Regions from separate parts of the Clostridium hominis genome, predicted to be linked through region 2. Evidence: riboswitches for the same ligand, from Rfam matches in the RefSeq annotation. Region 2 holds a riboswitch; each other region holds the start of a gene.
The links. A riboswitch is a leader RNA that binds a small molecule or an ion and turns the genes downstream of it on or off. The one in region 2 is predicted to bind S-adenosylmethionine.

Region 1 (8,355 bases), on a different contig from region 2:
TGTTTTCATATATCTCAATTATACACTTTATAATTGTTGTTTTCCCTGTTCCTGGTCCACCAGTTATTATTTCTATACCATTATTAAATGCACCTATAATAGCTTCTTTTTGAGCTTGCGCAAATTTTATATTATATCTTTTTTCAAAAGATTCTATTTCAAACAAAACATCAGTATTAATAGTCTGGAAGTTCTCTATGCTTAAAGTTATTATCTTATTAGTTACTCCTAACTCACAGTAATAATAAGGTAGAGTATACACTGCATCTATTTCCTTAATCTTTTCTACCTTTAACTTTCCTTCTAATACACTATTGTATATATTTTCTACTACAAGTTCTTCCTCAACCATAAGAACCTTCTTACATTCATCTATAAGCATATCCTGTGGCATATATGTATTTCCTAATGCTGAGAAATTATTAAGAACATATCTAATTCCGCTTTGTATTCTAAAAGGTGATATTATTTCAATCCCTAAACTTCTAGCAATTCTGTCTGCTGTTAAAAAACCTATTCCTGATATTTCATCATTTAATATGTATGGATTCTTTGAAACTATATCTATTGAATCTGGTCCAAACTTTTTATAAATTTTTAGACATTGATTTATAGTCATCCCATGTTTTTGGAAAAACATTATTATATCTTTTAAATCTTTACTCTCTAAGTAAGAATCATATATTATACTAAATTTCTTTTCACCTATACCATCAACTTCTTTTAATCTCTCAATATTGTTATCCAGAATCTCTAAAGTCTTATCCCCAAACTTATTTACTATTTTCTTTGCAGTTACCGGTCCAATACCATGAATTATACCAGTTGATAAATACCTTTCAATCTCTTTTGCCGATGACGGTAATAACTCATGATACTCCTCTACATTAAATTGTCGACCAAACTGCTTATGATTAATCCATGACCCCTTAAAATTTATCTGCTGTCCCTCTTTAATAAGAGGCATTATTCCAACAACAGTAATTAATTCTTTATTGGCTGTTACCTTACTTACTATATATCCCGTATCTTCACTTTTAAATATAATAGCCTCAACTAATCCTTCTAGCACTTCCATTTTATTGTTCACACCTTTAAATCTTATCTTCTATATTATATAATTATATCATATTATATAAATTTAACTCATATTGCTTTAAATTTGAGTTATGTAGGAGGTATTTTTATGTTAATTAAAAATTGTAAATTAATTTACCTAGACAAAATAGAAGAAGGTTCTGTTTTGATAGAAGATGGTAAAATTAAAGAAATAAATCCTAGTTCTATAGCTAATGATAACGTTATAGATGGTAAAGGATTATATTTAAGCCCTGGATTCATAGATGTTCATATACATGGAGCTGGTGGTGTTGATACTATGGATGGAACATACGATGTTATAAATACAATAGCTAAAACTATTGCTAAACATGGTACTACTTCATTTACTCCAACTACTATGACTGTAGATAAAAAAGACATAAGAAAGGCTATGTCTGCAATTAAAGAAGCTAAAATAAAAGGTACAGATGGAGCTAACGTTTTAGGAGCCCACCTAGAAGGTCCATTTATAAGCCCTAAAGCAATAGGTGCTCAAAACCCAAACTACTTAATAGATCCAACAATTGAAAACTTTAACGAAATGGTTGGTGAAGACGAAGATGCAGTAGTTTCTATAACAATGGCACCAGAAGTAGAAGGAGCTAAAGAACTAGCTACCTATCTTTCTGATAAAGGTATAGTTTGCTCAATGGGACATACTAAAGCTAATTATGAAGAAGCTATGGACGGTATAAAGTGTGGATTCTGCCACTCAACTCACCTTTTCAATGCTATGACTCCATTTACTCATAGAGAACCTGGTGTTGTAGGGGCAATATTTGATTCAGAAATAACTACTGAAACTATATCTGATGGTATTCATATTTCTTATCCATCATTAAGAACTGCTTATAAGCAAAAAGGAACTGATAAGGTACTTTTAGTTACTGATGCAATGATGGCATGCGGAATGCAAGATGGCATGTATTCTTTAGGTGGTCAAGATGTAGAAGTTAAAAATGGTGCTGCTAGATTATTAAGTGGTTCACTTGCTGGATCAGTTCTTACTTTGGATAAAGCTATTAGAAATGTTTATAACAACTCTAATTACCCACTTAACGAAATAGTTAAAATGGCTTCATATAACGGAGCTAAACATTGCAAAGTAGAAGATAGAAAAGGCTTAATAAAAGAAGGCTTTGATGCTGACCTAGTTATTTTTGATGAAGATATAAACGTAAAAATGACTATTGTTAACGGAAACGTGGTATATAACACACTTTAATAAAAAGGAACTCACAGCAATTCCTGTGAGTTCCTTTTTTTATTATAAGTATTTCTTTATATCTTCAACTTTATTTAATCTTTCCCATGGAAGATCTAAGTCATTTCTACCGAAGTGCCCATAAGCTGCTGTTTGCTTGTAAATAGGATTTCTTAACTCTAAATCTCTTATTATTGCACCTGGCCTTAAATCAAATGATTTTTCTACTATTTTCACTATTTCTTCTTCTGAAAGTTTTCCTGTTCCAAAAGTTTCAACTTCAATTGATACTGGTTTAGCAACTCCAATAGCATAAGCTAATTGAATTTCTAATTTATCTGCAACTCCAGCTGCTACTAAGTTTTTAGCTACCCATCTAGCTGCATATGCTGCTGATCTATCAACCTTTGTTGGATCTTTTCCTGAGAAAGCTCCTCCTCCATGTCTACCGTATCCACCGTAAGTATCAACTATTATTTTTCTACCAGTTAATCCACTATCCCCTTGTGGGCCACCAACAACAAATCTTCCTGTTGGATTTATATAATACTTAGTATTTTCGTCTAAAAGCTCTGCAGGAACTACTGCTTTAATTACGTGTTCCATTAAGTCTTCCCTTATTTGTTCTTGGCTAACTTCTGGTCCATGTTGAGTTGATATTACTATTGTATCTATTCTTATAACTTTGTTATCATCATATTCTACTGTTACTTGAGTTTTTCCATCTGGTCTCAAATATGGTAATGTGCCATTTTTTCTTACTTCACTAAGTCTTCTAGATAATCTATGAGCCATTGCTATTGGTAATGGCATAAACTCTTGTGTTTCATTTGTTGCAAAACCAAACATCATTCCTTGGTCTCCTGCACCAACTGCTTCAACTGCATCTTTATCACCAGCTTTTGATTCTAATGCTTCATCAACTCCCATAGCTATATCTGATGATTGCTCATCGATAGATGTTAATACAGCACATGTATCACAGTCGAACCCAAATTTAGCTCTATCATAACCTATTTCTCTTATAGTTTCTCTAACCACCTTAGGGATATCCACATAACATGATGTTGATATTTCTCCCATTACCATAACCATTCCTGTAGTTACAGCTGTTTCACAAGCTACTCTAGCCATAGGATCCTTAGCTAGTATACTATCTAATATTCCATCTGATATTTGGTCACAGATTTTATCTGGATGACCTTCTGTTACTGATTCTGATGTAAATAATCTTCTCATTATATATCTCCTCTCTTAATTAAGATGATATTAATTCTAAAGATAAAAAAGTCTCTTCTTAAGATAAAGAAGAGACGTAATATTCAACCATGTCTTTCTTATCTTGCAAAATTAATTGCAGGAATTGGCACCACGTATACAATTAATAATTAAAAGTTAAAAATTAATAATTAAGTTAATTTAATTATTATTTATTAACTATCAACTGCTAATTGGTAACAGGTTGCCGGGTTTCACAGGGCCCTCTCCCTCTACCTCTCTTGATAAGAACTAATATCAAATTTTATTTACTTTTTATTTACTGTAATATATATTAACAATTATTAAAACTAATGTCAATAAATTTAAATTCTAATATATTCTCAACTTTTTATAATACATATTACTTATTTTAAGTCAAAATAAAAAAGCATAGATAAACTATGCTTTTAATGGTGGGGGAGGACGGATTCGAACCATCGAAACGAAACGTAACAGATTTACAGTCTGCCCCCTTTGGCCACTCGGGAACTCCCCCATTTTAATGGAGCTGGTGATCGGAGTCGAACCAACAACCTGCTGATTACAAGTCAGCTGCTCTGCCATTGAGCCACACCAGCGTATTTGGTGGAAACAACAGGGATCGAACCTGTGACCCTCTGCTTGTAAGGCAGATGCTCTCCCAGCTGAGCTATGCTTCCACGTTATTATTTATTTTTCAAAAAATTAAATGGTGGGGGAGGACGGATTCGAACCATCGAAACGAAACGTAACAGATTTACAGTCTGCCCCCTTTGGCCACTCGGGAACTCCCCCATTTAATGGAGCTGGTGATCGGAGTCGAACCAACAACCTGCTGATTACAAGTCAGCTGCTCTGCCATTGAGCCACACCAGCATATTTAATTAAGTTATTAATGGTGGGGGAGGACGGATTCGAACCATCGAAACGAAACGTAACAGATTTACAGTCTGCCCCCTTTGGCCACTCGGGAACTCCCCCATATCGTATTAATAACTTTCATCATTTCGTGCATCACTGCCGAACTGACAATGACTAGTATATATTCATAGCAACAATATTTCAAGCCTCATAATAGCTCATTTTCCGATTTTATTTTTAATTTGCTCTATTTTCCTTCATTTTACTTAATATTAAGCACTTATATAACTTTAATAGCCATTATAACTACACTAAGTCAATATATTGATTTAATATACCTACAAGCCTATCATAATCCTCTTCTACCAAGCGTTTTTTAATATATTCCATAGCTTCCTTCTTTGAATCTATGCTACCATTATTCAAAATAGAATTAACTTTAGCACAATCAACAACTGAAAGTTTATCTAATATTCCTTCAACTACATTTCTCTCATCTAAAGTTAAACTGTTAATTATATTATCTAAATTTAAAGTTAAAACATCAGAACTATTTCCCTGTAATATTTGCTTATCTGTTGATAAAGAAGTTTCTTCCACATCCCCTTCTGTAATCTCAGTTGTCTCATCTTCCAAACTACTTATATCTTTATTTTTAATATTTGGTTCATATAAAACTACTATAAATATAGTTACTACTATAACTAAAAGTGACATAGTTCTCATTATTATCTTCCATTTCATTTAATATCACCACCTTATTAAAAATATTTTCCATTTTTTCTTTTTTTATACTTATTATATTCTTAGTTTTTCTCTCATATATATTATTATTGAGGGGTGGTGGGTATATTTGAAAAGAAAAGTTAACTATAAATCTAACTTATCTTATTATGAAATTGCAGAATTTATAAGAAAATATGTAACATCTGAAACTATTATAGTTTGCATTGGCACAGATAAATGTATTGGTGATTGTTTAGGTCCTTTAGTAGGTACTTTTTTAGAAGAGTCATCCTTCCCTGTTCCTGTATATGGAACACTAGAATCACCTATCCATGCCTTAAACATAGATAAAAAAATTGATGAAATAAAAAAACTTCATCCACAAGCTACGATTATCGGAATTGACGCTTGTTTAGGAGATACTAATTCTATTGGCGAAATACATGTAAGAGATTATCCTATTCATCCCGGTAAAGGTGTAGGAAAGTCATTGCCTGAAGTAGGTGTATCCTCAATAATAGGAATAGTTGACTCTAGTGACAATGCTGAATTCTTTACCTCTAGAGGTATTAGACTTAGTTTAGTATTCGAAATGGCACGAGTTATTTGTCATGGACTAAACCATGCATATTACCTTAATTCTTCATATAATAAATAGCACTATAAGAAATAACTTATAGTGCCATTTATATATTTATAATTAATCTATTAGACTTATCTCTTTTCCAAAAATATCTGAATCTATTTTATCTATAAAGTTTAAAACTTGACCTGTCCCTTCTGCAACAGCTTCAACAGAATTATGAGCTATTTCAACTGTAACTCCAGTGTTTTCTTCTATAAGCTTATTAAGTCCATCTAATAAAGCTCCTCCACCAGTCATCAATATTCCTTTTTCTATTATATCCGCAGCTAATTCAGGTGGTGTCTTCTCTAGTATACTCTTAACTCCATCAACTATTACAGATACAGGCTCTGACAAAGCTTCTCTTACTTCTTCAGTACTTATTTCAACTTCATCTGGTAAACCTGTTATTAAATTTCTACCTTTCATAGTAGTAAATAAATTTCTTGAATCTTTAAACGCAGATCCTACTTTTATCTTAACATCTTCTGCAGTTTTCTCACCAATCATTATTTTATGTTTATTTCTAACATACTTTATTATTGCTTCATCAAATTTATCTCCAGCGATTTTGATTGATTTCCTAACAACTACTCCTCCTAATGATATAACAGCTATATCAGTAGTTCCTCCACCAATATCTACTATCATTGTTCCATTAGGCTTGGTTATATCTAATCCAGCACCTATTGCAGCTGCTAGTGGTTCTTCGATTATATGAACTTTTTTAGCCCCTGAATTTCTAGCAGCATCCATTACGGCTCTTTTTTCTACTTCAGTAGCTTGAGATGGAACACAAACCATTACTCTTGGAGCTACTATTCTTCCCTTACCACAAGCCTTTTTAATAAATTCCTTTAACATTCTTTCAGTAACATCGTAATCAGAAATAACTCCATCTCTTAGCGGACGTACTGCAACTATATTTCCTGGAGTTCTTCCGATCATCTTTCTTGCTTCTTCACCTACTGCTAGTACCTTATTATTATTTTTATTTATGGCTACTACTGACGGTTCTTTTAATAATATACCTTTACCTTTTACATAAACAAGCACTGTAGCAGTCCCTAAGTCTATTCCAAGGTCGTTCCCACTTCTCCAAAACCACATTTTCTTCACTCCTACTAGATATATAATAATTCAAGATAATTCTTTTTTAGACAAATTATTCTTTAAAAATATTATATATGTAAAGGTATTATCATTCAATAGCTTTGTATTTTAATTTAGTAGCTTTTCCACCTCTAATATGTCTTTCTGCCTTATTTAATTCAAGTATATTTTGTGTCTGCTCTGCAATACTGGGATTAATTTTAGGCAATCTTTCTGTCATATCCTTATGAATAGTACTTTTACTTACTCCAAATACCTTAGCAGTTTTTCTTATAGTAGCTTTTGAATCAATAATATATTGAGCAACTTCTAGTACTCTTTCTTCAATGTAGTCTTTCAAAATGTAACCTCCTCAAAAAATAGATTTAATTAAAATATAATTCTTATTAGTAATCAGCCATTTGAAATTCAAATGGCTGATTTATTTTTCTTAGAAACTAAAGTAATCTGATGGATTTACTTGGTTTCCTTCAGAATCTTCAACTTGTAGATTTAATACATCTCCACATACTTCTGAAGTAAATATCATTGAACTATTTCCAACGATTCCAATTTGATCGCCTGCTGAAACTGTATCTCCAACAGCAACTGAAACTTCTCCATCTAAATTTGCATACTTAGTCTTTAATCCATTTGTGTGTTCTATAACTATAAAGTTTCCATCTTCTGTGCTCTTTGATACCTCAATTACCTTACCTTCTGCTGCAGCATTAACAGCTGTTCCTACAGAAGCACTTAAATCAATACCTCTTCTAGTTCTATCTACTGTTCCACTTTCACTATTTTGTAACCTAACCATTTCCTTATACTCTCTAGAAATCATACCTTCTAAAGGTAATTGGAAAACTACTTCTGTTACTGTATTAGAAACAGGAACATCTTCTGTGTTATCAGCTACTTCTGTATAGTCATCTACTTCTTCGTTGTTAGCAACTTCATCTAATTCATTTGATCCCTCTGCCACATTGTCACCATTTTCAACTCTATCTGCATTTGGCATTTCATTTCTTGAAGTTTCTGCAGAATCATTTGTTGAATCCTCAACATTTAGAGTAAATTCATTATTATGATCATTACTTTGCTTCAACTCATTATTTTTCTTAATAGTAAAGGCTGCTACAACTGCAACTATACATAAGCAAATTAGTAGAATAAAGTAAAAGCCCTCCCTTCTAAAAAAGTCTTTAACCTTATCTTTGTTGTTTAAATTCATATCAACACCTCCTTTTTGTAGTCTTGCCCCCCCTACAAATTTAATTCAATTTATACTCAATTTCCGTACTACAAATTTCATCAAAAAAAAACAAAAAGACTCTTGTTTTTCAACAAAAGTCTTTAAAAATACTCTATTTATTTATTCTCCAAATTTTAAATTTGTAATTTCAACTCCAGTATAGTAATGTTTAAGAATTTCTTCATAGCTCTTTCCTTCTTTACCCATTACATTAGCACCCCATTGACTCATTCCAACTCCATGCCCATACCC
Region 2 (8,355 bases):
CTTAGGATTAGATGTTATATCAGTAATCTTTAATATATCTCCCTCTGCTAACTCTATAAGGCCTGCAGCTTCTAGAACTTTCAAAGCTCTTGTTTCATTACTAGAATCATCTGGAACAGCTACTGTTGCACCGTCTTCAATCTCTTCTACAGACTTATATTTATTAGAAAACACCCCCATTGGCTCTAAATGAATTTCTGCAGTATAAGTAAGATGTGTTCCTTTTTCTTCATTAAATGTATTTAAATATGCAATATGTTGAAAATAATTTGCATCAAGATCTCCTTCTTCAACAGATGTATTAGGTAATACATAGTCATCAAATTCAACTATTTCAACTGTATACCCTTTTCCTTCTAGCTCTTCTACAGCTTGTTCAACAATCTCTTTATGCGGAACTGGAGATACTCCAATCCTTATAGTTTTATCATCACTTGATGATGAATTGCTTCCCCCACAACCTATAAGTGATACTGCTAATGCCCCTGTTAATACTAATGATAAAATTGATTTTCTTTTCATATTTAATTGCCCCCTTATTTTTTTAGTTTTACTTATTTCTAATTTAATTTTTTATATAAATAATTTCCTAAGCTTTGCAAGCTTTGAACTATTATTATCAAAATAATTACTGTTGTTACCATATAGTCTGTTCGGAATCCCTGATATCCGTATGTTATTGCAACCTTTCCAAGTCCACCTGCTCCAACACTTCCAGCCATTGCTGAATATCCAATAACGCTAATAATTGTTAGCGTTAGCCCTGAAATAATACTTGGAACAGCCTCCTTAAGCATTACTTTAAATATAATTTGACCATCTGATGCTCCAAAAGATTTAGCTGCCTCAATTACTCCTGGATCTACTTCCTTTAATGAAGATTCAATTATTCTTGCTACAAACGGTGCTGCTGCTATCGTTAAAGGAACTATCGCAGCTGTATTACCTATAGACTTCCCTACTATAGCTCTTGTCAACGGTATTATAAAAACTATTAAAATAATAAAAGGAAAGCTTCTTAGCACATTAATTATAGCATCAAGAATTTTATACACTATTCTGTTAGGCTTTAATCCACTTGGTGAAGTAACAGTTGCTATTATTCCAAAAACAAATCCTAGAATAGTTGCAAATAATGTTGAGAAAAACACCATATATACTGTGGCTCCTAATTCTTTTATTATTATATTTATCATTTTCGCATCCATACTATAGCACCTCCAATATAATATCTTTATTTGATAAATAACTCATAACAGCTTCTCTATCTTTATTATCAATATTTATAGTTAATGTTCCCAATACTTCATCTCTAAACTTTTCAAGTTTCCCTCCAACTATTGAGAAATCTATATTAAGTTCTCTTGCCATCTTTGTTATAAGCGCATTTTCTGAAGATTTACTTGGAAAGAATAATTTTATATTTACACCTTCATGAGATAATGTATCATCATCCTCATCTCCTAAGAACTTCTTTAATGAAACTCCTGGTCTTAAGAATATTTCCTCTGATTTACCTTCAGCCACTAATACCCCACCATCAATCAGAGCTACCTTTTGACATATTTGCTTAATAACCTCCATTTGATGTGTAACAACCACGATGGTAATACCTAATTTCTTATTAATATCACTTAAAAGAGATAAGATATCTTTAGTAGTTTTAGGATCTAATGCTGATGTTGCTTCATCACATAAAAGAATCTTAGGTTCTAAAGCTAATGCTCTTGCTATTGCAACCCTTTGCTTTTGCCCACCACTTAACTCATTCGGCTTATTCTTAGCTTTGTCCGTAAGTCCAACAAGTTCTAGTAGCTCGTCCACTCTATTTTTTATAAAATCCTTTTTATATCCCCAAACTTCTAAAGGTAATGAAATATTTTCAAATACTGTTTTTCTCTTAAGAAGGTTAAAGCCTTGAAATATCATTCCTAAATCTTTTCTAAACTCTCGTTTTTCCTTCTCTTTAAGACATTTAACCTCTCTCCCCATTACAATTACTGAACCTTCATTATAATCTTCTAATCCGTTTATGCATCTTAACAAAGTAGATTTTCCAGCTCCACTATGACCTATAAGACCATAAATTTCACCTTCATTAATACTTAAAGTTATTCCCTTAAGAACTTTTACTTCTCCAAAACTTTTTTCTATATCCCTTATTTTTATCATTAATTTTCACCCCTTTTTTATAATCAAACTCCTTCTCTTATGGTCGAATGAGTATACTCTGTGTAACTTCAAGTATCCAAATTAAAAATTTAGATTTTCACTTATGAAACTCCTTTTACTAAATCACAGATTTAAATAAATATAGTCTTCTAAAAAATAAAAAAAAGCACTTGAGAATAAACTCAAGTGCGAAACAAATCACTATTAATTTACCCTCTCATCTATCAGCTCTAAAGCTGCTGGAATTAGCACCACGAATACAGTTAAGAATTAAGAGTTAAAAACTAAGAGTTAATGCTGAAATTTCCTAGAAATTTCTTAGCTTAAATTGTATAAAACTCTCTTACAAGTTTCATCAATAACTCTTAACTTTTCTCTATTAACTATTAACTAGTAACAGGTTGCTGGGTTTCACAGGGCCAGTCCCTCCACCACTCTTGATAAGAAAAAATATTAAGTTTTAATTTAGTTGATGTTATAAATATATACTTTATTTTCCTTTATGTCAATATTTTTCTATAAATTTTAATAATATTTTTTAAAACTCTATAATTTCTTCTTCGATATCTATTATTTCCGCTTCGCAATTTTCTTCTATAAACGTGATTATATCTTCCTTTGATGCATGTAGCACATCCTTAGAGCTTGCTACTTGTGATATTCCAATTTCTATAATTTTATGGGTATCTTGTTCTCCAATTTCTCCCACTGATACATTGTATTTATTTCTTAATCTCTTACTTATACTTAAAAGTATCATTCTCTTCTCCTTTAATGAATGTACCCAAGATGCTCTCAACTTAATTTTCAACACTAAAACCTTCAAATTATCACCTCATAATTATTTTTCTACTACCTTCAGTTTTCCCTTTTGAAATATGCATATAACCTTTTCTCTAATTAATATTCTAAATTTTATAGTGTATTCTTTTCTAACAGTATATCCTCAACCCTAACAGATAAAATTAAAAAAGCGAGAAGTTTTTAGTTTCCCGCTTTTTATCTATGTATAATTAATATGACTTTTAAAATATCATATGTATTAATATTCTTTTTTTATGCATAATCCAATTGCTCCTGGACCAGTATGTACTCCCATAGCTGAACCTATAGTTTCAAAGGAAATTTCACTAATATTATGTTTATTTTTAATTTCTTCAAAAAAAGCTCTCGCTTCTTCTAATGCTGCCCCATTTAATACCCAAACTCTACATTTTCCACCTTCTAAATAAGAATTAAGTATCTCCTTTAGCTTTGATATAGATTTTTTTCTACCTCTTACTTTGCAAAAAGGATAAAGATGTCCTTCATCATCTGATGATATAATCGGTTTTAAATGCAGCATCTCTCCAACAGTTCCTGCTACTCTACCTATCCTTCCGCCTTTTTTCAAAAATTCTAATGTATTAAAGGTAACATATCCACTTATACTTTTCTTTATATTAGGCAGCTTGTCTATTATTTCTTCAAAAGACGCCTTTTCTTTTATAAGCTTAGATACTTCTAAAGCAATAGCGCCAACTGGGAAACCTAAAGTTTTTGTATCAAAAAAATAATACATTAACTCTGGATGCTCTTCACAAAGAAGCTGTATACTATTAAAAGTTCCTGATAAGTTGCTTGATACACTAACTACTACAACATGAGTATATCCTTCGTCTTTTAATTTCCGGATAATATTCTCAGTGTATTGTAAATCTGGTAGCGAAGTGGTTGGTATAATTCCATTAGATAAATCTTCATATACTTGTTCTTCGCTTATTGTCACTTTATCTAAGTATTCTCTATCACTATAGATTATTCTAAATGGTAGTACTTGTATGTTATTCTCTTTAATAGTCTCCTGACTTAAGTCACATCCACTATCAGTTATTACTGCTATCTTTTGCAAATTACTTCCCCCTAGTTAAAACGATATCATAAATATATCATACAAAATTTGAATTAACCATATTAATTTTTTTACAATTCCTATTCTTATCTGCTTTTTTTGTGAATTCTATCCATATAAAAACTTATTATAAGTGTTAATGCATAATCAAATACTAAGAACACTAAGTTTGCTATTATTAAAAATAAAACAAAAGTAATCATCTTTGTATCACTGCTTATAAATCTCGAAAGAATTTCTTCAACACCTTTTATCACATTTATCCCCAATACATTTTGAAAAAGAATAAATCCTATTATAAATGCTATATTAAAAAAGCCTATTTTATATAATACTTCTAACTTACTCCTACTTCTTTCTGAGAAAAACTTAATAATACCATATATTCCAAAAAAAACAGCATAAAGTATACTTATATTGATTGGTACAATAAATAAGGCTATTAAAGCTGATGCTATATATACAAAAATAGCAGTTTTAATATCACTTCTTATAATACATATTGGTATTATTGCTGATGCTATAGTTAATATAGTTAGTGTATTTATAGGTATTAATGAAGTTGAATATAGAATAATACTTGTTAATGCAACCATTATCCCACCTAATGTTATTTCTTTAGATTTCATTTAATACCTCCTTTCATTAACTAAAAATATTTTTTCCTTACCTACTTTAATTCACTTATTTAAATTCTAAGTAAGAAACTTACTTTGCTAATTAACAACAACCTATTAAGTCTCCGCCCATCATCTCACAACAACAATCTGCACATATAAGATTATTGCAACAAGTACATGCATCAACTCCACCTTGAGCAGTTCTATATGGATTAGCATATCCTCCTGCTCTCATCTTCAACTGATTTAAACTTTGTCTATATTCAAAATTATTAGGATCCATTTGACATGCTCTCTCAATATTGCTAAGGGCTGAATCAAACCATCCTTTATTTAATTGAACTGCTCCATATAAGAAATGCCATTCAGCATCTCTATTTGACATAGCATTTAATCTTCTTTCTGCTTCTATATTATTTCTCATTTGAATAAGTCTTCTTATTTCAGCGTAGCCAGCTACATTATTGCTATATCCGCTATTATAACTTGAGTTTGAATTACTACTATAGTTGGAACTATAAGTACCTCCAGAGTTTCCTCCACCATTTTTTAACATATCATAAGCTTTATTTACTTCTGTTAATTTTTCTTGTGCTAAATCCTTAAGTGGATTATCTCCATATTGATCAGGATGATATTGCTTAACTAACTTTCTGTAAGCAGCTTTAATTTCTTCTTGGGATGCACCTTGCTTTACCCCTAGTACCTCATATGGATTCATTTTAAATACCTCTTTTCTTACTACTTTTACAATTACAATTTTGAACTATCCTAGTATACTTATCCATCATACCAAGACTAATTATATTTTCTAATATTTCTTTATTTCTTTTTAATGGCAACATATCTAAAGCTTCTTTACAGTTATAACCACAATTTAATATTGTGAATTCTATTCTTGGTTTTATTTCTTCAATAAATTCCTTATAACTTTTATTTTCTTTATTATATAAGTAATTTATAGGATTAAACTTATTATTATTAATATCTTCTTCTAAATCATCTAAAGCATCTATTACATAAATCCATTTTCCTATAGCATATCCTAAGTTATATAGATTACTTCTTAACACCTCAGAATCATTATCTATTTCTTCTGGATAAAGCTCTAATATATTCGCCACTATTAAGCTAAAAGGATCACATATTTCATCTATAGAGTTGAAATTTTTCTCTTTTTCTAATAAAGATAATTTATTTAAATTTTCTTCTATTATATCATTTACCTTTGTAACATTTCTATTAAATTTCTTTTTATATGGAGATAGTACCATTGCTCCCATTTTACTCTTTAAACTTTTATCATCATTTATATCATCTATTAGCTTATAATAAATTAAACTAACATTCATAGCTGCAGCATAAGAAAGTGCTTCTCCCTTTATAGCCATAGGCTTTTTATTATGTGGATGTGCTATACATCTTTTCATCTCAAATTTCGGGCCTTCACTATGAAGGGCATCTAGAAGTATTGCTAAAAAAGTCATATCATAATTCAAAGTCATTCTTGGTACATTCCCAAAGTTATCCTTAATGTGCATGCATACACCGCAGTAATATGCTCTAAAAGTTTCATACTCCCTTATTTTCATCTCTGGTTTAAGTGGAGTTACATATCCAAACAAAAAATCACTCCCTAAATATTTATATTAGTATTATAACTTATTATGTTAATCCATCAAATAAAATTTATACTTTTATCAGGTAAAATTCACAAAAATAGGTTATGCATAAGTTTATTGCATAACCTATTTCTAAAATTATTTAATTAGATAGCTATCTACTGGATTTGTTAAATCTTTGAGTATCCAAAATATCTTCAGCTCTATTTCATCTAAATTATCATTTTCAATCTTAATATATGATTTAAGCTCATAATTTTCACCATTGTCACTAGTAAGAGAGGTTCCATCTGATGAAATTATTAATTCTCCAGCTTCATCAAATACGCCTTCGAAAGTTAATCCTTCGATATCCTTAGCTTTTAAGATTAGAATATTATTTCTATACGAAATAAATTCAATATTGTAATTATTCTTTTCAATATATTCTCTTTCTAAATTAACCTTAATATTTCTATCATTTTTATTTGCATAATATACACCATCACAAGTGAATTTTAATGTTTTAATCCCATCATCTAATTCCCCTTCAAACTCTAAATACTTATTTCCAAGATCATCACCTGATATAAAAGAAGAGGAACTTACATATTTATTCCCTTTATTATCTACTAATGTTGGATTTTTAAAACTCATAAAATCATATATTTCACTTTCTAAATTAAACTTCATAACAATTCTAGTTTTAGATGTTTCTATCTTATCTATTACAATATCTCCAGCTTCTGTTTCTATTATATTATCAGATATTTCAATCTCTTTTAGTACATTTCCAAATATCTCTTTTTCTAATTTTATTGGAACATTAAAAGTTGTTATATAATCAATATTTTCTCTTTCAAAAAAGCTACTTTCATATTCATTTTCAGATAAAACTTCCCCTACTTTCGCTTCAGAATTTTTGAATTCTTTCTTTCCTACCTTTAATTCTAAATCAAACTCTTCAATATATTCAGTAAATCCTATTTCTAAATACGCACTTTCAGTTTCTTCCCCATTATAACCACTAAAACTAATCATACTAGGTATTTCTTCTCCTGTATTTTTATTAATAAATTTTGCCTCAACTATATAGTTGTCTGAGCCTATTAAATCATAGCTTATCCATAACCTTTTATAATCTCCAGCTAATCCATTAACTATTAACTTAACTCCATCTTTCTCTTCTATATAACTCATTTCTTTAGTTAATCCTTTATCTACTGCATTAGTAAAACCTTTATCAAAAGTTATTAGTTCTACAAGTTTATCAAGCCCAGGTATAAGGCTAGCTGCATAAGCTACTTTTGGAAAGATGTTAACTAATAATACAAATGTTAAAAAGGATGCCACTATCCCACTGGTGCATTTATATATCATTCTTCTTTTTCTTTTTGCTCGTCCTTCTTTTAGTGTCTTATTAATCATAAAATCTAACTCTTCTGGTATATCTATATTTTCATATTCTAATTTTTCATCTTCAAAATATTTTTTACCCATAACTAAACCTCCTTTATATCTACTCTAAGTAAACTTAACGCCTTATGCATTCTATTTTTCACTGTAGAAACTGAAATTTCTAATATATCAGCCACTTCATTTATTGTATATCCATGAAAATACTTCAAAATTATAATCGTCTTAAGTCCTGGATCTAATGCATCAATAGCATAACTTAAATTTTCATCTGCAGTTGTGGCTACTTTATCAACTATTATGCTTTCTTTATCTATAACAGTTTCTTTTGAACTCTTTCTTAGAAAATCCAAAGCAGTATTTACGATAATTCTGCTCATCCATTTATCTAGAGCTCTAATATCTTTAACTTTCGATAAATTAGAGTATCCTTTTAATATACTTTCTTGAAGTATATCCATTGCATCATGAGAGTTCTTAACATATGTATAGGCTAACCTATAAAACTTCTCCTTATTGCACGTTACACACTCTTCAAATTTTATCTCTAGAGTCTTCCCCCTAAGTTTAAGCATCTATTTTATCCTCCTATTTTGAATTAACCTTATAAGCTTATTTACTAATTCACTATCTAGACGATTTTAAATATACTTTT
Region 3 (8,355 bases), on a different contig from region 2:
CTAGTAGGCTTTGATAAGAAAGATGATGCTTGTGTATATAAAGTTTCAGAAGATAAAGTTGTAATTCAAACAGTAGATTTCTTTCCACCAATGGTTGATGATCCATATACTTTTGGGCAAGTAGCAGCTACAAATGCATTAAGTGATGTTTATGCTATGGGTGGGGACCCTGCCTTAGCAATGAACCTACTTTGTTTTCCTTCATGCTTAGAACCATCAATTATGCATGATATATTACAAGGTGGATATAGTAAAATTAAAGAAGCTGGTGCAGTTGTTGCTGGAGGCCATACAATAGCTGATCCAACACCTAAATATGGTCTATGCGTTAGTGGATTTGCACATCCAAAAGAAATACTTACTAATAGTAACGCTAAAACAGGTGATGTCCTTGTTTTAACTAAGCCTATTGGTGTTGGAATCTTAAATACTGCGAATAAAGCAGAACTATTAACAGCTGAAAAAGTAAAAGAAGTTACCAATATTATGATTGCTTTAAATAAATATGCTAAGGAAGCTTTTAAAGGATTAACTGTTAATGCTTGTACAGATATAACAGGCTTTAGTTTAATAGGTCATGGATACGAAATGGCTAGTGGTAGCAATAAAACAATAGAGTTTTTCAGCAATAATATTCCTCTTATAGCAGATGCTTTAGAATATGCTAAAATGGGTATTCTACCTGAAGGAATGTATAACAACTTAGAATACTTAAAAGATATATTTAGAGTTACTAACGGAGTAAGTCAAGAGATGCAAGATGTTCTTTTAGACCCTCAAACTTCAGGTGGACTTCTACTATCAATGCCTGAAAAGGACGCAAAAGAATATTTATCTCGTATGGAACTCTATACTCCACATGCAAAGATAGTAGGACATGTAACAGATAAACAAGATTTATCAATAATAATAAAATAAAAAGCGAAGCACTTTGGTGAAAAGCTTTCTTACTTCATTTAAATGTAGTAGACTTTTCACCTAGCTGCTTCGCTTTAACTATTGAATATATACCTTATTATTATTTAGTATAAATTTATCATCAAAAACTTTTTTAATTTCTCTCATATACTCTATATTTTTATTACTTGTATTTCTTAAAAAATACTCCTTCTTAGATATTCCTATTCCATGTTCGCCAGAAGTTACTCCATTTAATTCATAACACTTACAATATAGTTCTTTTAATAATTTATGAGACTTCTCTCTCCATAAGCTTTCTTCTATTCCATTTCTCACAACACATAAATGTATATTACCATCTCCTGCGTGTCCAAAACTTACAACTTGAATTTTATATTTTTCTTCTAAGATTTTAGTAAAATCTATAAACTCAACTATTTTATCTATAGGAACTACAATATCTACTGGTTCCTCCTCTGATATGACTTCTACAGCTTTAACTAATGCCCCTCTTATTTGCCATGTATTATTTATCTCTTCCTTATCTTTTAAAAGAATAAAGTCTACAGCCCCACTTTTTGCTGACACTTCCTTAGCCTTATTAGAATTCAATTCAATTTCGCTATCTGTTTCACCATCAAAGGTTAATAAAAGATATGAATTTCCGCTACTGCATGGAAACTTTAAATTTAAGTATCTTTCAGTATTCTCAATTACCTTTTTCTCCATAAATTCAATTGCTGTTGCATTAATATTTTCATTTATTATTCTATTTACAGATTCGATACCTAACTCCAAAGCATCAAAGGCAATAATTGCACTTATAGACTTTTTAGGCTTTGGAATTACTTTTAAAAATGCCTTAGTTATTACTCCAAGAGTACCTTCAGAACCTATAAACAAGTCCTTTAGATCTAATCCTGAACTATTTTTTATAGTATCTCCTCCTAAGTTTAAAATTGTGCCATTTGCTAGAACAACTTCTAACTTTCTTACATAATCTCTGGTTACGCCATATTTTACTGCCCTCATTCCACCGGCATTTGTACTTATATTTCCTCCAATAGTTGCAGTTTTTTCTCCTGGATCTGGAGGATAAAATAGACCTTCATTTTCTACATATTGTTGCAATTGGTTCAATACTACTCCACTTTCTACCTCTACTGTAAAAGTACTTTTATCTAAATTTATTATCTTGTTCATTTTAGATAAATCAAGTATTATTCCTCTTTCTGTAGGAACTGTTCCCCCAACTAAACCTGTTCCTGATCCTCTAGGTGTTACTTTAATATTACTTTTATAAGCATATTTTAATACACAGCTAACTTCTTCAGTATTTACTGGAAAAACCAAAACGTCTGCTTCTCCATAAATTCTTTTAAGCCCATCAGTGAAGTAGTCTCTATTTATATTTTCAGTACTTATAATTCTATCTGTATCCTTTAAAATATTTACTAAATCATTATATATCATATATTAGCCCCCTTATATAATGCCTATCTTTTTAAAAATTTCTTTGATAAATTATCACCTAATAATTGAAAAGCTTGTACAATCACAACTAAAATTATTACTGTAATTATCATTACCCCAGTTTCATATCTATAATATCCATATCTAATAGCTAAATCACCGATTCCCCCTCCACCAACGATTCCAGCCATTGCAGAATATCCAACTAAGCTTACTAAAGTTATAGTTACACCTCTAATTAAACTAGGCAGCGCTTCTATTACTAATACATCAGAGAATATAAGCCAAAATCCTGCTCCTGACGCTATTGCTGCTTCTATCACTCCATTATCGATTTCACTAAAGGCTCCTTCAGCGACCCTGCTAAAAAAAGCTATAGATGCTACTGTTAAAGGAACTGTAGCTGCTTCAGGCCCAATATTAGTACCTACAATCATTTCTGTTAATGGTGTTAGTACTACTAGTAAAATTACAAAAGGAATTGATCTTATTACATTTATAATAAATCCTGATATTGAGTTTATAGATTTATTTTCAAAAAACATCTTATTAGAGGTTAAGTATAAGATAAGCCCTAAAACTCCACCAACTATTATTGATATTATCATAGCTATAAAAATCATCTTAGAAGAATCCATTACTGCATTTCCTAATTCATTTCTAAGAATCTCTAAAGTATCTGTCATATTAAATCACCGCCTCTAATGAATTTACCTCTTCTTCATTTACATCAGCATTTTTTTCAATATATGCTCTTGTATTTTCAATTTCTTGATCATCCCCAATAATATCTATAAGCAAACTACCTAATGGCTTTCCATCAATATAGTCTATCTTTCCATGAATAATATTTATCTGAGTGTTAAACTTTTTAGCTGCCTCAGATATAATAGGCTTTAAACTTGTCTGCCCAATATAATTAACTTTATATAATCTACCTTTTACTAAATCTCGTCTTACTACTTCAGGCAATCTAAGATTAGAATTTTTACTGACTAAAGATTTCGTAACTTCATGTTGTGGCTTAGAGAATATAGAGTATACATCGTTAACTTCTACGACTTCTCCACTACTCATTACTGCAACTCTATTAAATAACTTCTTTGCTACTTCAATTTCATGAGTAATAAATACTATAGTTATTCCTAATTTCTCTTTAATATCTTTTAATAAAGTTAGTATTTCTTCTGTATTTTCTAAATCTAAAGCTGATGTAGCTTCATCACAAAGCAATATTTCTGGATCATTTGCAATAGCTCTTGCAATACCTACTCTTTGCTTTTGACCACCACTTAAATTAGCAGGATAAACATCTTTCTTATCACTTAAGTTCACTAAATCTAACAAATACTCTATTCTTTCTTTCATTTTATTTTTAGGATAATTATTAGCTTTAAGTACAAATTCAATATTTTCATAAATTGTTTTTCCACTTATTAAATTAAAGTGTTGAAATATCATCCCTACTTTTAATCTAAGGCTTCTTAGCTCCTTGCTATTTAACTTTGTAATATCTTTATCTTGTATTATTACTCTTCCTTCAGATGGCTTTTGTAGTAAATTAATTACTCTAACTAATGTACTTTTACCTGCACCACTCAAACCAACAATTCCAAATACTTCACCTCTATTTATTGTAAGAGTTACATTCTTTACTGCATCTAATTTATTTTTACCATCATTAAAAGTTACAGATATATTTTCTAATTTAATCACTTTTTCACCACCATTCCTTTAATTTATAACTATTAATTAGCATTAACATACCACTCTGGTTTGTTAAAATCCTTATATTTTCCACTTTCAATAGCATTTCTAAATTCTTCTGATTCCACAGCTTCTTTTAAATCCTTCCCTAAGTCTTTATCTAAATCTTCAGTTCTTACTGCAACTACATTTTTATATTCTTCTGATAATTCTTCAATAGCTAAAGCTTCTGCAAAATCCAATCCAGACGCTATAGCATAATTTCCAGGTACTAAAGCAATATCTGCACTGCTTATACTTCTTGCTAATTGTGCTGCTTCAACTTCTAAAAACTCTAAATTCTTGCTGTTTTCAGTAATATCATTTTTTGTAGCTTTAGTATCATCAACATTAGAATCTATTTTTATTAATCCTTGAGTTTCCAATAAGGTTAATGCTCTTGCTAAATTTGATGGATCATTTGGTATAGCAACCTTACCACCTTCGCCTAATTCACTTAAAGAGTTAAGATTATTTGAGAATATACCCATTCCTGCTGTTGGAACTGAAATAACAGCTGATATATCTAGATTGTTATCTGCACTAAATTTTTCTAAGTAAACAGTATGTTGCATTAAGTTTGTATCAATCTCTCTATTATTTAAAGCTTTATCTGGTTGAATATAATCACTAAACTCCTTTACTTCAACCTCATACCCATTTGCCTCTAAATAAGGAGCTATACATTCTTTAACCATATCTCCGTAAGGTCCAGGACATACCCCAACAGTAATATTTTTAGTATCTGTTTCTAGAGATTCTCCTCCTTTACTAGCACATCCTACTACTCCTAGTGATAAAGTTGCTGCAAGTGTTATTGCTACTAATCTTTTATTTCTTTTCATTTTTATACCCCCAAGTTTTTATATTAATATTTTTTTATATTTACTATTTCGATTTTGGTTCTAAATCTTATCTATTTATTTTTATAAAGTTAGAATTTATTTTGATACTTTTAATCTTTCAAGTCTCTTTAATGCTTCTTTTAATGTTTCATCTTTCTTTGCAAAATGTAACCTTATATAGTTATTTACATCTTCTTTAAAGAAACTTGAGCCTGGAACTGCTGCTACTCCAATATCCCTTGTAAGATACTCACAAAAGCTTATATCATCTTTCGCACCAAACTCGCTTATATCTACTAACACATAATAAGCACCTTCTGGCTTGAAATATTTAAGCCCTATTTTGTCTAATCCATTTAAAAATAAATCTCTTTTCTTATCATACTTATTTATTAAATCTTCATAGTAATCATCACCAAACTCTAATCCAGGTATTACTGCCTTTTGTAATGGAGCCGCAGCCCCAACTGTTAAAAAGTCATGAACCTTTTTACAGTTATCTATTATTTTTTTATTACCTAGTACATATCCTAATCTCCATCCGGTAATAGAATAGGTTTTAGATAATGAGCTACATGATATAGTTCTATCAAACATTCCAGGTAATGAAGCAAAGTATATATGCTCATTAGGAGGAAATACTATATGTTCATAAACCTCATCAGTAATTACAAAGGTATCAAACTCTTCGGCTAAACTTGCAATATATAACAATTCATCTCTCGTAAAAACCTTTCCTACAGGATTTGATGGATTACATAGTATTAAAGCTTTAGGATTTTGCTCAAATGCTCTTCTTAATTCTTCTTTATCAAATCCAAAACTAGGTGGTTTTAATGCTACATATACAGGCTCTGCCCCTGAGAGAATTGTATCTGCAACATAGTTTTCATAAAATGGTGAAAATACAATGACTTTATCTCCAGGATTGCATACCGCCATCATTGAAACCATCATAGCTTCTGTACTTCCACATGTAACAACTATATTTTCTTCTGGATTAATTTCTATCCTCATGAACTTTTTTTGTTTTTCTGCTAGCTTTTCTCTAAATATTTTTGAGCCCCAAGTTATCTCATATTGATGAGGTCCTTTTTCAGCTACCTCTTTTAAACTATTTAAGATATCTTTTGGCGGATCAAAGTCTGGAAATCCTTGTGATAGATTTATTGCTCCATATTGATCTGCTATTCTTGTCATTTTTCTTATCGTTGATTCAGAGAACCAATCTAATCTATTACTTAGTTCTGCCATTTTTTTGCCCCCTCTTTACTTTTAAATAAAAAAATAAAGCACTAGAGAATAAATCTCTAGCGCTAATAAACACTACATAATTCACCCTCTTATCTACTAGCTAAAAAGCTACAGGAATTAGCACCACGTATACAGTTAAAAATTAAGAATTAAGAATTAAGAGTTGCTACTGAAATTTTCTTGAAATTTCTTAACTTGAAATGCATAAAACTATCTTATGAGTTTTATCCATAACTCTTAACTTTTCTCTACTAACTATTAACTAGTAACAGGTTGCCGGGTTTCATAGGGCCAGTCCCTCCACCGCTCTTGATAAGATTAACAATATTTAGTTGTAATTCCTTTATTTATTGAATTAATATTAAATCAAAATTTTTACATTGTCAATATATTTTAATAATTTTTTCCAAATACTTTTCACTTTGCTTTTGGAATTCTAAATAAAGCACTATTATTTTATTTAGTTAATAATATATAGTTAATTCTCTATAATGTGATAACTTTAGAAGTGGATTTCATAACTCCGACAATATCATACATATTGCTTACAGTTCCAACTTTAAGTTCTCCTTCAAGATGATAATAATTTAAACATGCTCCACAAACTAATACATTAACACCTTTTGCAACTAAAGCATTTAAATGCTCAATAGCCTGCTCGTTTAATGTTGGTACCTTTACCCCATCATTCATAAACAAAATAGCTTTAGGTAAGTCCTCATCTTCAGATAATGTATAGAAAAACATTTTCATTAAAGACTTTCCAAGCTCTTCTGCACCAGCTCCTATAATATCTTTGCCAATAAAAATACACCAATCACCTAAAGGCTTTTTCCCTTGTATTTTATTTAAAACTTCTTGACATTCTTCACAACCATTAGAAAAATGTACTGTGTAAATTCCTTCATTTTCTTCAATTTTAGTTTCAAATCCTTGACTGTTGGCAAGTTTTTTTAAGTTCTCTACAGCTATACCATTGTCTACTTGAACTGAAAAAAACTTAGTTCCTAAATCTATTTCTTTCTTTGCCATTATAACAGGCATAGGGCAAGCTTTTCCTTTCGCATCTATAACTTTTTTCATACTTTCCTCCATTACTTTATACTATATTAATTTTATTTACCATATTTTAATTATATCACCTTTTTAATATAATCTAAATTAATAAAGTTATTTTCATAATAAAATAAGCCTTATGATTAATAAGACTTATTCATTATAATTATTATATTAATTTAAAACCTTTTATTAATTTGAAATTGCAAAACTTTCAAGGGCATCAATTACTTCCTCTTGTCTATCTACAGCTTTTTCATAATTATTGCTTAAACCATAAATACTTGGTGCTTGGGGTAAGCCCGCTAGTAATGTTGCTTCATCATATGTAATTTCATTTGGTTCTTTTCCAAAATATCCATTACAAGCTTCTTTTATACCTGTAAATCCATCACCATAATAAATCACATTTACATATAATTCTAAAATCTCATCTTTTGTATATTTTTTCTCTAAATCATAAGATAAAAATATTTCTTCTACTTTTCTTTTTATAGTTTGCTCTGGGGTTAAAAATAAATTTTTAGCTAATTGTTGAGTTATTGTACTACCACCTTCAACAATTTTACCTGCTTTCAAATTAGTTAATAAAGCTCTACCTATAGATATAAAATCTACAGCCCCATGTTTATAATATCTATGATCTTCTATTGCAACTATTGCTTCTAAAAAAGTTTTATCTATCTCAGAAGCTTGTACATAATTATCTCTTGACTTTATTTCATTAATTTCTTCATCTATAGACATATCTTGCGTAACTTTTTCGTATACACCACATCCGATACCAATAAATGCTGTAATAATAATTAAGCTGAATACAAGTGTAAATTTTATAAATTTCAATGATGTTCTTTTTACCATTTATATCATCCTTTTTTATATTTTCTTATGAGTATACTATACTATAAAATACTTAAGATTCTATATCGATATCTATTACATTTATATTACAATTTTGTCATATTGGAAATTATGAATTATAAATATAAAAGCCAGATATTATCTGACTTTTATCTGGCTAGAAAATGTATTATTTTAATTGCAGTATTTATTATAGAAACTATTTAAGCATTTTATTACT

Region 1: another riboswitch for S-adenosylmethionine. It lies ahead of metK (methionine adenosyltransferase); the one in region 2 lies ahead of H8S20_RS14505 (methionine ABC transporter ATP-binding protein).
Region 3: another riboswitch for S-adenosylmethionine. It lies ahead of H8S20_RS17870 (pyridoxal phosphate-dependent aminotransferase); the one in region 2 lies ahead of H8S20_RS14505 (methionine ABC transporter ATP-binding protein).

The regions. Positions count from the first base shown of each region.
Region 1 is NZ_JACOOO010000035.1:30,880-39,234, forward strand. Features, by position in the region: gene recD2 (SF1B family DNA helicase RecD2) at 1-1,078, opposite strand, end outside; gene nagA (N-acetylglucosamine-6-phosphate deacetylase) at 1,187-2,326, shown strand; gene metK (methionine adenosyltransferase) at 2,369-3,544, opposite strand; SAM riboswitch class I at 3,640-3,814, opposite strand; tRNA gene H8S20_RS14875 (tRNA-Tyr) at 3,977-4,061, opposite strand; tRNA gene H8S20_RS14880 (tRNA-Thr) at 4,069-4,143, opposite strand; tRNA gene H8S20_RS14885 (tRNA-Val) at 4,149-4,224, opposite strand; tRNA gene H8S20_RS14890 (tRNA-Tyr) at 4,255-4,339, opposite strand; tRNA gene H8S20_RS14895 (tRNA-Thr) at 4,346-4,420, opposite strand; tRNA gene H8S20_RS14900 (tRNA-Tyr) at 4,441-4,525, opposite strand; gene H8S20_RS14905 (hypothetical protein) at 4,712-5,149, opposite strand; gene yyaC (spore protease YyaC) at 5,259-5,789, shown strand; gene H8S20_RS14915 (rod shape-determining protein) at 5,832-6,866, opposite strand; gene spoIIID (sporulation transcriptional regulator SpoIIID) at 6,958-7,209, opposite strand; gene H8S20_RS14925 (M23 family metallopeptidase) at 7,300-8,082, opposite strand; gene spoIID (stage II sporulation protein D) at 8,224-8,355, opposite strand, start outside.
Region 2 is NZ_JACOOO010000033.1:71,658-80,012, forward strand. Features, by position in the region: gene H8S20_RS14495 (MetQ/NlpA family ABC transporter substrate-binding protein) at 1-522, opposite strand, end outside; gene H8S20_RS14500 (methionine ABC transporter permease) at 561-1,196, opposite strand; gene H8S20_RS14505 (methionine ABC transporter ATP-binding protein) at 1,210-2,172, opposite strand; SAM riboswitch class I at 2,387-2,619, opposite strand; gene H8S20_RS14510 (DUF503 domain-containing protein) at 2,711-2,998, opposite strand; gene H8S20_RS14515 (DegV family protein) at 3,215-4,063, opposite strand; gene H8S20_RS14520 (DUF2232 domain-containing protein) at 4,150-4,692, opposite strand; gene H8S20_RS14525 (J domain-containing protein) at 4,784-5,404, opposite strand; gene H8S20_RS14530 (DUF5685 family protein) at 5,406-6,308, opposite strand; gene H8S20_RS14535 (DUF4179 domain-containing protein) at 6,444-7,784, opposite strand; gene H8S20_RS14540 (RNA polymerase sigma factor) at 7,787-8,275, opposite strand.
Region 3 is NZ_JACOOO010000042.1:104,364-112,718, reverse strand. Features, by position in the region: gene selD (selenide, water dikinase SelD) at 1-918, shown strand, start outside; gene H8S20_RS17890 (FAD-binding oxidoreductase) at 997-2,373, opposite strand; gene H8S20_RS17885 (methionine ABC transporter permease) at 2,397-3,059, opposite strand; gene H8S20_RS17880 (methionine ABC transporter ATP-binding protein) at 3,061-4,089, opposite strand; gene H8S20_RS17875 (MetQ/NlpA family ABC transporter substrate-binding protein) at 4,122-4,964, opposite strand; gene H8S20_RS17870 (pyridoxal phosphate-dependent aminotransferase) at 5,061-6,218, opposite strand; SAM riboswitch class I at 6,305-6,537, opposite strand; gene yedF (sulfurtransferase-like selenium metabolism protein YedF) at 6,705-7,301, opposite strand; gene H8S20_RS17860 (biosynthetic peptidoglycan transglycosylase) at 7,467-8,135, opposite strand; gene H8S20_RS17855 (pyruvate kinase) at 8,310-8,355, opposite strand, start outside.